2 regions of the Clostridium ljungdahlii DSM 13528 genome follow, and region 1 is predicted to be linked to the other one. Evidence: riboswitches for the same ligand, from Rfam matches in the RefSeq annotation. Region 1 holds a riboswitch; the other holds the start of a gene.
The links. Region 1 has a riboswitch for cyclic di-AMP ahead of CLJU_RS02280 (LysM peptidoglycan-binding domain-containing protein). Riboswitches for the same ligand answer to the same signal wherever they lie in the genome.

Region 1 (4,368 bases):
TGAGGGCTATGAATGATTTTCTTCTATTAACACTTTGGAAAATTGACCTTTACTTTCAGCTCTTAACTTTATGTATAAGTTAACTTTGAATTTTGAGAATCTATAATTAAGAATTGAAAAAAGGGGGCAATTTTTATGATATCCAATAAAATGAAAGAACACGTATCTAAAAGTTCTATAATAAGGGCTATGTTTGAAGAAGGAAAGAGACTAGCTTCAATTTATGGGGAAGAAAATGTATTTGACTTTAGTTTGGGAAATCCAAATGTAGAACCGCCAGAGGCTATAAAAAAGGCAGTAAATGAAATCATATCCGAGGAATCTCCCAATATGGTTCATGGTTACATGAGCAATTCGGGTTATGAGGATGTAAGGGCTAAAATTGCAGAAAACATAAATAAAAAATACAATTTGAAGCTTACTGAAAATAACTTGGTAATGACTTGTGGTGCAGCAGGAGGACTTAATATAATTTTCAAAACCCTTTTAAATCCAAGAGATGAAGTTATTACATTTTCACCTTTCTTTGGGGAATATGAGAATTATGTAGATAACTTTGGTGGAAAGCTTGTAATAGTACCTTCAGATACAGAAACTTTTGAGCCAGATTTAAATGCATTGGAGCAATCTATAAATGCTAAAACAAAGGCAATAATCATAAATTCACCAAACAATCCTACAGGAATAATTTATTCAGAAAAGCTTATTAAAGATTTATCACAGCTTTTAGACAAGAAACAGGAACAACTTGGTACTAGTATATACTTAATTTCAGATGAACCCTACAGGGAAATAGCATATGATGGAGTAAAGGTTCCATACATATTGAATTATTATAGAAATTCTATTGTAGGCTATTCTTATAGCAAATCCCTTTCGCTCCCGGGTGAGAGAATAGGATATGTAGTTTGCAGTAGTGATATGGATGATTTTAAAGATGTAATGCCTGCCCTTAATGTGGCAAATAGAATTTTAGGTTTTGTAAATGCACCATCTTTATTTCAAAGGGTAATTGCAAAATGTTTGGATTCAAGCGTAGATATGAATATATATAAGAAGAACAGAGACTTACTATACAATCATCTTGTTAAAATAGGATTTTCTTGTGTTAAACCTGAAGGTGCTTTTTATTTATTTCCTAAGTCATTAATTGCTGATGACGTTGAATTTGCAAAGGAAGCAAAGAAATTTAACCTGCTAATAGTTCCAGGTTCATCCTTTAAATGCCCTGGTCACTTTAGACTTTCCTATTGCATTTCTTACGATAAAATAGAAAAATCTTTAGACAGTTTTGATAAGCTTGCAAAGAAATACCTCTAGAATAGAGTATCTAACTAAAAAATCAACTTATACTCTGGATATTTTTTACAAACTTCAGCTCGTTAAATATTTTGATAAGTCTAAGAAAAAAATTCTAAAAAAGCTAAGAACTTTTGAAAACTCGTACCTCAGACAATTCAAAAGTTCTAAGTTTTTATGAATTTTTTTCTAAGACTTATATGCAAAATATTTAAAAGAGCTTCGTTATTGTAAAAATATGCCTACGTATAAGTTGATTTTTAAGTTATAAATCCATATATAGATGGATAACTCTATAATTAAGTTTATCCAAATTGCCAGTTTCATTTAAATGATAAAGTTATAAATTCAACTAAGATTTATAATTAGTAATTTTGAGTAATTATAGTTTAGCTTTAAACTTTACGATCCATAAATCGTTAACTCTAGAACGTAGCCCTTCTAAATTGCTAATTGGGTTTTAAATTCTACCATTTATATTGAGATATCCTAGTTTGAAATTTGAACTTATACCAGAAAATAATGCTGACAAAATTGAAGCACACTTAAAAACTTTTTTTATAAGTCTTAGTGAGGTATTTTAGAAAATCTTAGAAGCTTATATATGTCTGAGGTACGAGTTTATATAAGCTTCTTTAGATTTTCAAAATACCGAACTTTAGACCTATAAAAAGTTTTTAGTATGATGAAATTTGTCAGCATATGAACTGGTATAAGTGGAATTTCAATCTAGAAATTCTAATATGTGAATACCAGTTTCCCAACTCTTAAAGCAATTGGTTTTGACCAGAGCCAAGTATTTGTAGTGGAATCATCAAAATAATAAATAGCACCTTTTGTTGGATCAGAACCATATAATGCTTCTAAAGCAGCCTTTCTAGAACTATCAGAAGCAGGTTTGTTTATCCATCCATTTAATACTGGAGTAAATTGATAATATCCATTGGATACTTGGTATATTACACCTTTTAATGTAGATGGAAACTGAGGACTTTGAACTCTATTTATAACTGAAGCAGCTACAGCTACTTTAGCTGTGTAAGGTTCACTTTCTGCTTCAGCAGTTACAAGTCTTCCAAGCAAATCTACTTCGCTGTCAGTACAGGAAATTATATATTTTGAAGAGGTTGTCCCATTAAAAACATAACCTGCAGGAATATTTAGCACTTGTCCAGGGTAGATATAACTGCTTACATTACTATTGGCAGCAATTAAAGTGTCAACAGATATGCCAAATTTTTTTGCTATCAAGTAAAGTGTGTCAGAGGCTTGTACAGTATAGGTCTTTGAATTAACATATAGAGCTTGACCTGGATATATGCTATTTCCACTTAAGCCATTATCATTAATAATTGTAGTTGCAGTTGTTTTAAATAATACTCCTATTTTAAATAGAGAGTCACCAGGTTTTACAGTGTAACTAGCTGCATGTACTTGAGTAAAAGATAATGTGCATAGAAATGCGGCAAATAACATTGTCCTGATTTTTTTAAAATTCATAAATATAGATCCCCCTTAATTTTGCCTGCGAGGTTAGTTGACGGGTTCGGGATTGGGATACCCCTACTTTTTAGTAAAAAGATTCACCCCAAAAAATAATTATCCCCCGCATCTCATTCCTGAGATTTAGGCTTGTCTATGTTTGCTATTCTAACAGTATTTCCAGAGTATATCCATATTAAATAGATGGGACTATTGACATAAAAAAACTTAAACATAAATTTAATACTTCTATAGAAGAAATTGCTGCAATAGTAATTTTTCACTGCCAATTGTCAACTGCTTTGAAACCTAACTCAACTTTCACAGTTAAAAAACTTGGGAAGCAATTTTTTTAAAGAACAAAGTTTAAAGTTCAAATATCAAATAAGGGTAAATTTCTTCCTAATGTCAGAAAATATTAAGATTGTAGATTTCCTGAGGTACGAAGGAAACCATCTTTATCTGTTCTTTGTTATTTGGACTTTGTTATCTTCAAAAGCTTTGATCTACAAAATTTTGATAATAAGTTAAAAATTCATAACATGACTTCTCGTTATTAAAAGTGATAATATAGTTGTATAAGTAAAATTCAAATGTGATTAAATAGGAGAATATTATGGAAAATTGTATAACCTATTTTCTTAGAGATGAATCTAAAAATTCAAACGAATACTACAGGTGTATATCCAATTTTTCAAATGAAGTTATCGAAAAAATTGAAATCGAAGCAAATAATATAATAGAAAATTTTATAAATTTTATTAAGAATAATAGCATAGAAGAACTTAGAAGTAGGGAAGAGTATGAACTTGAATTCTTAATCATTGGAGTTTTGTGGAAAACCTATATAGCAAAAGCTTTAAATGCAGATAGACTGTCCTTGAATCTTTTAAAACTTCTATTTAATTTGAGGACAAAATCGAAATTTTTAAGAAAAAGTGTGGACAATTTAAGGGGAAGGCTTGCTTGTAAATATCTTTTAAAGAAAGAAGTGGAGCCTTCTTCTGTATCTTATGATGAAAGTGACTTTGAAAAATTACTACTTTGGTTAACTGCTTCAGGGGAATTCAAATATGAATGTAAGAGAATGAACACATGGCTGCTATTTTTAAAAAATAGCAGTGAAGAATATATTATAAAAGTAAGCAAGTGTGCCTTTAAAATATCACTGTGGTTTGAAAAAAGATCTATGGAGGTACTTGGAGTATATACTCCAAATGTACAAAAATTTTTAAACACCAACTATAGGTTATACGGAATAAGAGAGGATAATGTTTTCTGTGGTAGAAAGGAAGTTGAGTACCATCTAAATATGGTGGGAGCAGAGATATTAAGTAAGGCATTTAGAAAGTTATTTGTTAAAACAAAGGAAAGAAAAGTACTCCTTCCTGCTTGCATTTGCTTGAAACCGGAGGGGGTATGCAAGAGAAAAAGGGTCAAAGATGGTTTCTTGTGTAGAAATTGTTCTAAAAGCTGCAGGGTAAATGAGCTTACGAAGCTTGGCAAATCCCATAACTTTCAGGTATTAATTGTTCCCCACGAAACTGATGCCTTTTCAAATGCAAAAAATATTAGATATGGAGATGT
Region 2 (4,368 bases), 720 kb from region 1:
TTCTATGCTAATTTTTTGTGGGTCTTGTGATACTAAAGACACTCCCTGAGGCATAGATACAACTACATTTACCGTATGAGTGCCTTCTGATAAAGAACTTGCATCCACAAAACAACTTATATTATTTCCATTTAGACTATTTATATTATTAGTAGGTCCATTAAATACTGCAGATACACTGTTACTGCCTAAGCTAGCCGTATACCCGGCATTTAAATTTCTAACCTGTATATTAAGATTCATTGTCTTTTGGCCACTTTTATCGGAAGAAGCCGCAGCCTCATTATTTATATTTACCCTCAATTCTACCGTTCCTGCGTTATTAACTAATTTTACCCCTTTAGGTACTACTAACTTAACTTCTATACTACTTGAACTACCAATTTTACTTAAATCAACTGGCTCTGTATCTAAACTACTTATACCCTTTATTACATTTTCATCCCCAGATACATCTACTTTATCTGGATTACTTACTATTGAATTAGGAACTGATCCATTTCCTGTATTTCCTTGAATTTTTACGTTTATAGGTACAGTCTTTACTTTTCCTATTGGTACAGTAACTTTAATAGGAGAGGGACTTATTGTAACATCCTTTACCACATTTCCAAATGAGTCCTGAGCCTGAAGTTTAACAGATGTATTTACATCACTTCCAGCATATTTTACATCACATGTGGCTGCAGCATACTTTACACTATTTACCGCATCTGCTGCTCCGCTTATTTCCACTTTATCTGTATTTAAGACAGGATCTAATGCATAGTATCCTTCTTTTGGTTTACCTACTACTCCTATTCTTACAGGCACACTTTTCTGTTTTAATTCATCAAGTTGTACCTTTATCCACAAATTTTCATTATTTAATATACTTATGTTATCAGGGCTTTTCTTTACTTCTACAGGTATATTATTTTCCCCTTTTTTCATAACATAAGCATTTAAATCTGATTGTAATTTAAAATCTGATGGTTTTACTGAATATACATTGGAAGCATTGCCCTTTATTAAAAGAGATATACTAGCGGATTGATTATCTATTTGTACAAGTTTCGATTGAGCAAGTGCATCTTTATTCACTATAGTAACAGGTACCACAATCTTTCTTTCCCTCATAGGATCTTCTACGTTGAATATGTACAGCCATAGAATAAATGACGCTATTACACAGCATATTTTTACTAGGATTTGGTTCCTTTTATTTTTTCTTTCCACCCAATCACCCTCTCTCTCCATGTACTCTTTTTCTGAAATCTATTTTTCATTATATTTATAAGAACTTTTTTCAACCTATCCTTTGTATAATTCCTTGTAATTTTTCCATTCATGGCAAGAGAAATAGTACCAGTCTCTTCTGAAACCACTATGATAAGTGCATCGGAATTCTCTGATATACCAATTGCAGCCCTATGTCTTGTGCCTAACTTTTTGTTTAAATCGTTATTACTAGTAAGCGGCAAAAAACATCCTGCTGAAACTATTCTATTATTTCTTATTACAGTTGCCCCATCATGCAGTGGAGTATTTACTACAAATATGTTTTCTAGAAGAGCAGATGATACCAAAGCATCTATCTTAGTACCGGTATTTATTATATCTCCGAGTCCAGTAACTTGTTCTATTACAATAAGTGCCCCTGTTTTGCTTTCAGATAAATTGCCTACTGAATTTGTAATTTCTGTTATAACCTTTTCCATAGTCTCTTCGTCTTCTAAAATATGCTTATCATTAAAAGCGGTTCTTCCTAACTGCTCCAGTGCCCGACGAATTTCCGGTTGAAATATAATAACAATAGAAAGGACGCCTATGGTCAAAGTCTTGGTAAGTATCCAATTGAGCATAGTTAAATTAAAAAAGCTGCTTATTGGTATAAGAAATATTATAAGAATAATTCCCTTTAAAAGCTGTTCAGCTCTAGTTTCTTTTATAAGCATGTATCCTTTATAGAGTATATATGATACTACTAGTATATCCATAACGGAGGATATACTTATATTTCTTATTGAATTAGCTGTCATTTGCAATAATTCCACCCATCTCACCACCTGTCAATAAATATATATTTAAATTATACACTATTTGATATTGTTTATATCACGTAATAAATTATTTTATAAAATTTTAATAAAATACATTTTTATCGTATTTTATTTTTTTATATGGGTACAATATCATTAGCCTAAGTTTTACTAAAAACGCGGGGAAACCAGTAACATTGGGGTGAATCGTATTTACGTAGGTTATGCCTTTACCGAACCCGTCAGCTAACCCCGTCGGTAATAAGGAGAGGATTAGATTGAAAAAAATTTTTTGTTTAATACTGTTTTCTTTACTGTTACTTATTCCTTTTTCTAAAGTAACTGCAAAGAATTTAGACAGTACCAGTTCCAATTTATTTAATGGTCAAGAAGAAGTCGTGCAAGTGTTTAATTACTCTGATCAAAAGATATATATAACTCAAAATGATGTTGATTTAATGGCTAAAGTTGTTTATGCTGAAAGCAATTCAGAACCATTTGAAGGGCAGGTAGCAGTAGCTTCCGTAATACTAAACAGATTAAAATACCCTGAGTTTCCAAAGACAGTAGAAGGTGTTATAAAACAGAGGGGTGCTTTTTCCTGTGTCAAAAATGGTACTATAAATGTATCTCCAAATGAAAGCAGTTATAGTGCAGTTTCTCAGGCTCTAAAAGGTATAGATCCTTCAGGTAAATCTATTTTCTTTTATAATCCCCAAATAGCCACATCTCAATGGATGAAAAACATAGATAAAAGAAATATGAGAACTATAGGGCATCATGTATTTTTTGTAGCTAATTAAAAAAATCCCCCTCATCTTTTTTTAAGATGAGGGGGATTTTTTAATTAATTTTTATCAATGTAAAAGACAGCATTTAGTGCTGCTACCTGTCCCTGTCCTGCGGCTTTCATATACTGATAAGGTCTCCCCACACAATCTCCTGCTGCAAAACAACCTTCAATATTAGTCTTCATATCCATATCTACTTTTATATGTCCATTTTCCATAATAAGTCCCGGTACCAATTTATCTGGTGCTATGCTATCTTTTAAAACAAACACTCCATCTGTAACTATTTCCTTACTTTTCAAAATTACCTTTTCTACTTTATTTCCTCCAGATATCTCTACGACCTTATCTCTTACTACTTCTATATTTTCACTTAAATTTAAGCTTTCTTTATACATTGGTATATAGTATGTTTTTTTAGACAGTTCATTTACATAATTGGCTTCTGCTTCAGCTTCTTTATTATACCCTATTATAGTAACAACCTTTCCTCTATAAAGAGGCGCATCACAGGTAGCACAATATCCGACTCCTCTCCCTAGGAATTCTTCTTCCCCCTTTAATGCTTTTGTATATTCAATGCCAGTTGCCAATATAACTGCACTTGCTTCATACATTTTTTCATTTACAGCAACACCAAAATACTGTCCCATAGCATATATAGTATTTATTCTTTCATAAGTTATATTTATCCCCATGTTTGCCACATGCTGCTGAAATCTATCTTTTAACTGTATTCCTGTTATACCAGGAAGCCCTAGGTAATTATCTATTTTAGGTGCTTTTATTAATTTGCCACTGAGCTCGCTGCTTCCAAAAACAATTATATTTTTATTTCTTATTTTTGCATTAATTGCTGCTGACAGTCCCGCAGGGCCACTGCCTACTATAGCAATATCATATCTAGTGTCCATGCTACCACCTCCAATTTTTATTTTCTAATTTCATAGTTAAAATGACAAATCAACTAAATTGTCAATTTGTCATTTTAACAAATAAATATAATTTAAACTATATATGTTTTTTCAAAGCATCTTTTATTGCATCCTTTGGTCTGAATCCAACAAATTTATCTACCATATTTCCGTTTTTAAATACCATTACAGTTGGAATACTTGCAATTTTAAATTGTGCTGCTGTAACAGGATTCTCATCTACATTTAACTTAAAGAATTTTGCCTTTTCCCCCAACTCATCTGAAACTTCTTCTATTATAGGAGAAAGCATTTTACATGGTCCACACCATGAAGCCCAGAAATCTACAACTACAGGAGTAGGTGCATTTTCAATTGATTGTGAAAAATCTTGATCTTTTATTTCCTCTACCATTATTTGCCCTCCTTATACCCCGTAGGGGTATTATCTTTAATTATATTTTATAATATATTATCTACTAGGTCAACGTTTTTAGTCTATAAATTTAATGAAAAATAAAAATTTTAGTCATTTATCAAATTACTTATTATAGAATTATTGTAAATTGAATTAGGATATTTATCTACCAAGCTTTGAGCATATTTTTTTGCTTGTGACTTATCCGTATCTTTATATATAAC

Region 2: it holds a riboswitch for cyclic di-AMP, as region 1 does, so the genes downstream of both, CLJU_RS19935 (cell wall hydrolase) here and CLJU_RS02280 (LysM peptidoglycan-binding domain-containing protein) in region 1, are expected to answer to the same signal.

What each region holds. Positions count from the first base shown of each region.
Region 1 covers NC_014328.1:495,151-499,518, forward strand. The annotation lists gene CLJU_RS02275 (pyridoxal phosphate-dependent aminotransferase) at 136-1,320, shown strand; gene CLJU_RS02280 (LysM peptidoglycan-binding domain-containing protein) at 2,038-2,799, opposite strand; cyclic di-AMP (ydaO/yuaA leader) riboswitch at 2,807-2,942, opposite strand; gene CLJU_RS02285 (DUF116 domain-containing protein) at 3,398-4,368, shown strand, end outside.
Region 2 covers NC_014328.1:4,400,717-4,405,084, forward strand. The annotation lists gene CLJU_RS19925 (CdaR family protein) at 1-1,218, opposite strand, end outside; gene cdaA (diadenylate cyclase CdaA) at 1,185-2,036, opposite strand; cyclic di-AMP (ydaO/yuaA leader) riboswitch at 2,170-2,297, shown strand; gene CLJU_RS19935 (cell wall hydrolase) at 2,300-2,824, shown strand; gene CLJU_RS19940 (NAD(P)/FAD-dependent oxidoreductase) at 2,869-3,726, opposite strand; gene trxA (thioredoxin) at 3,824-4,141, opposite strand; gene CLJU_RS19950 (tetratricopeptide repeat protein) at 4,252-4,368, opposite strand, start outside.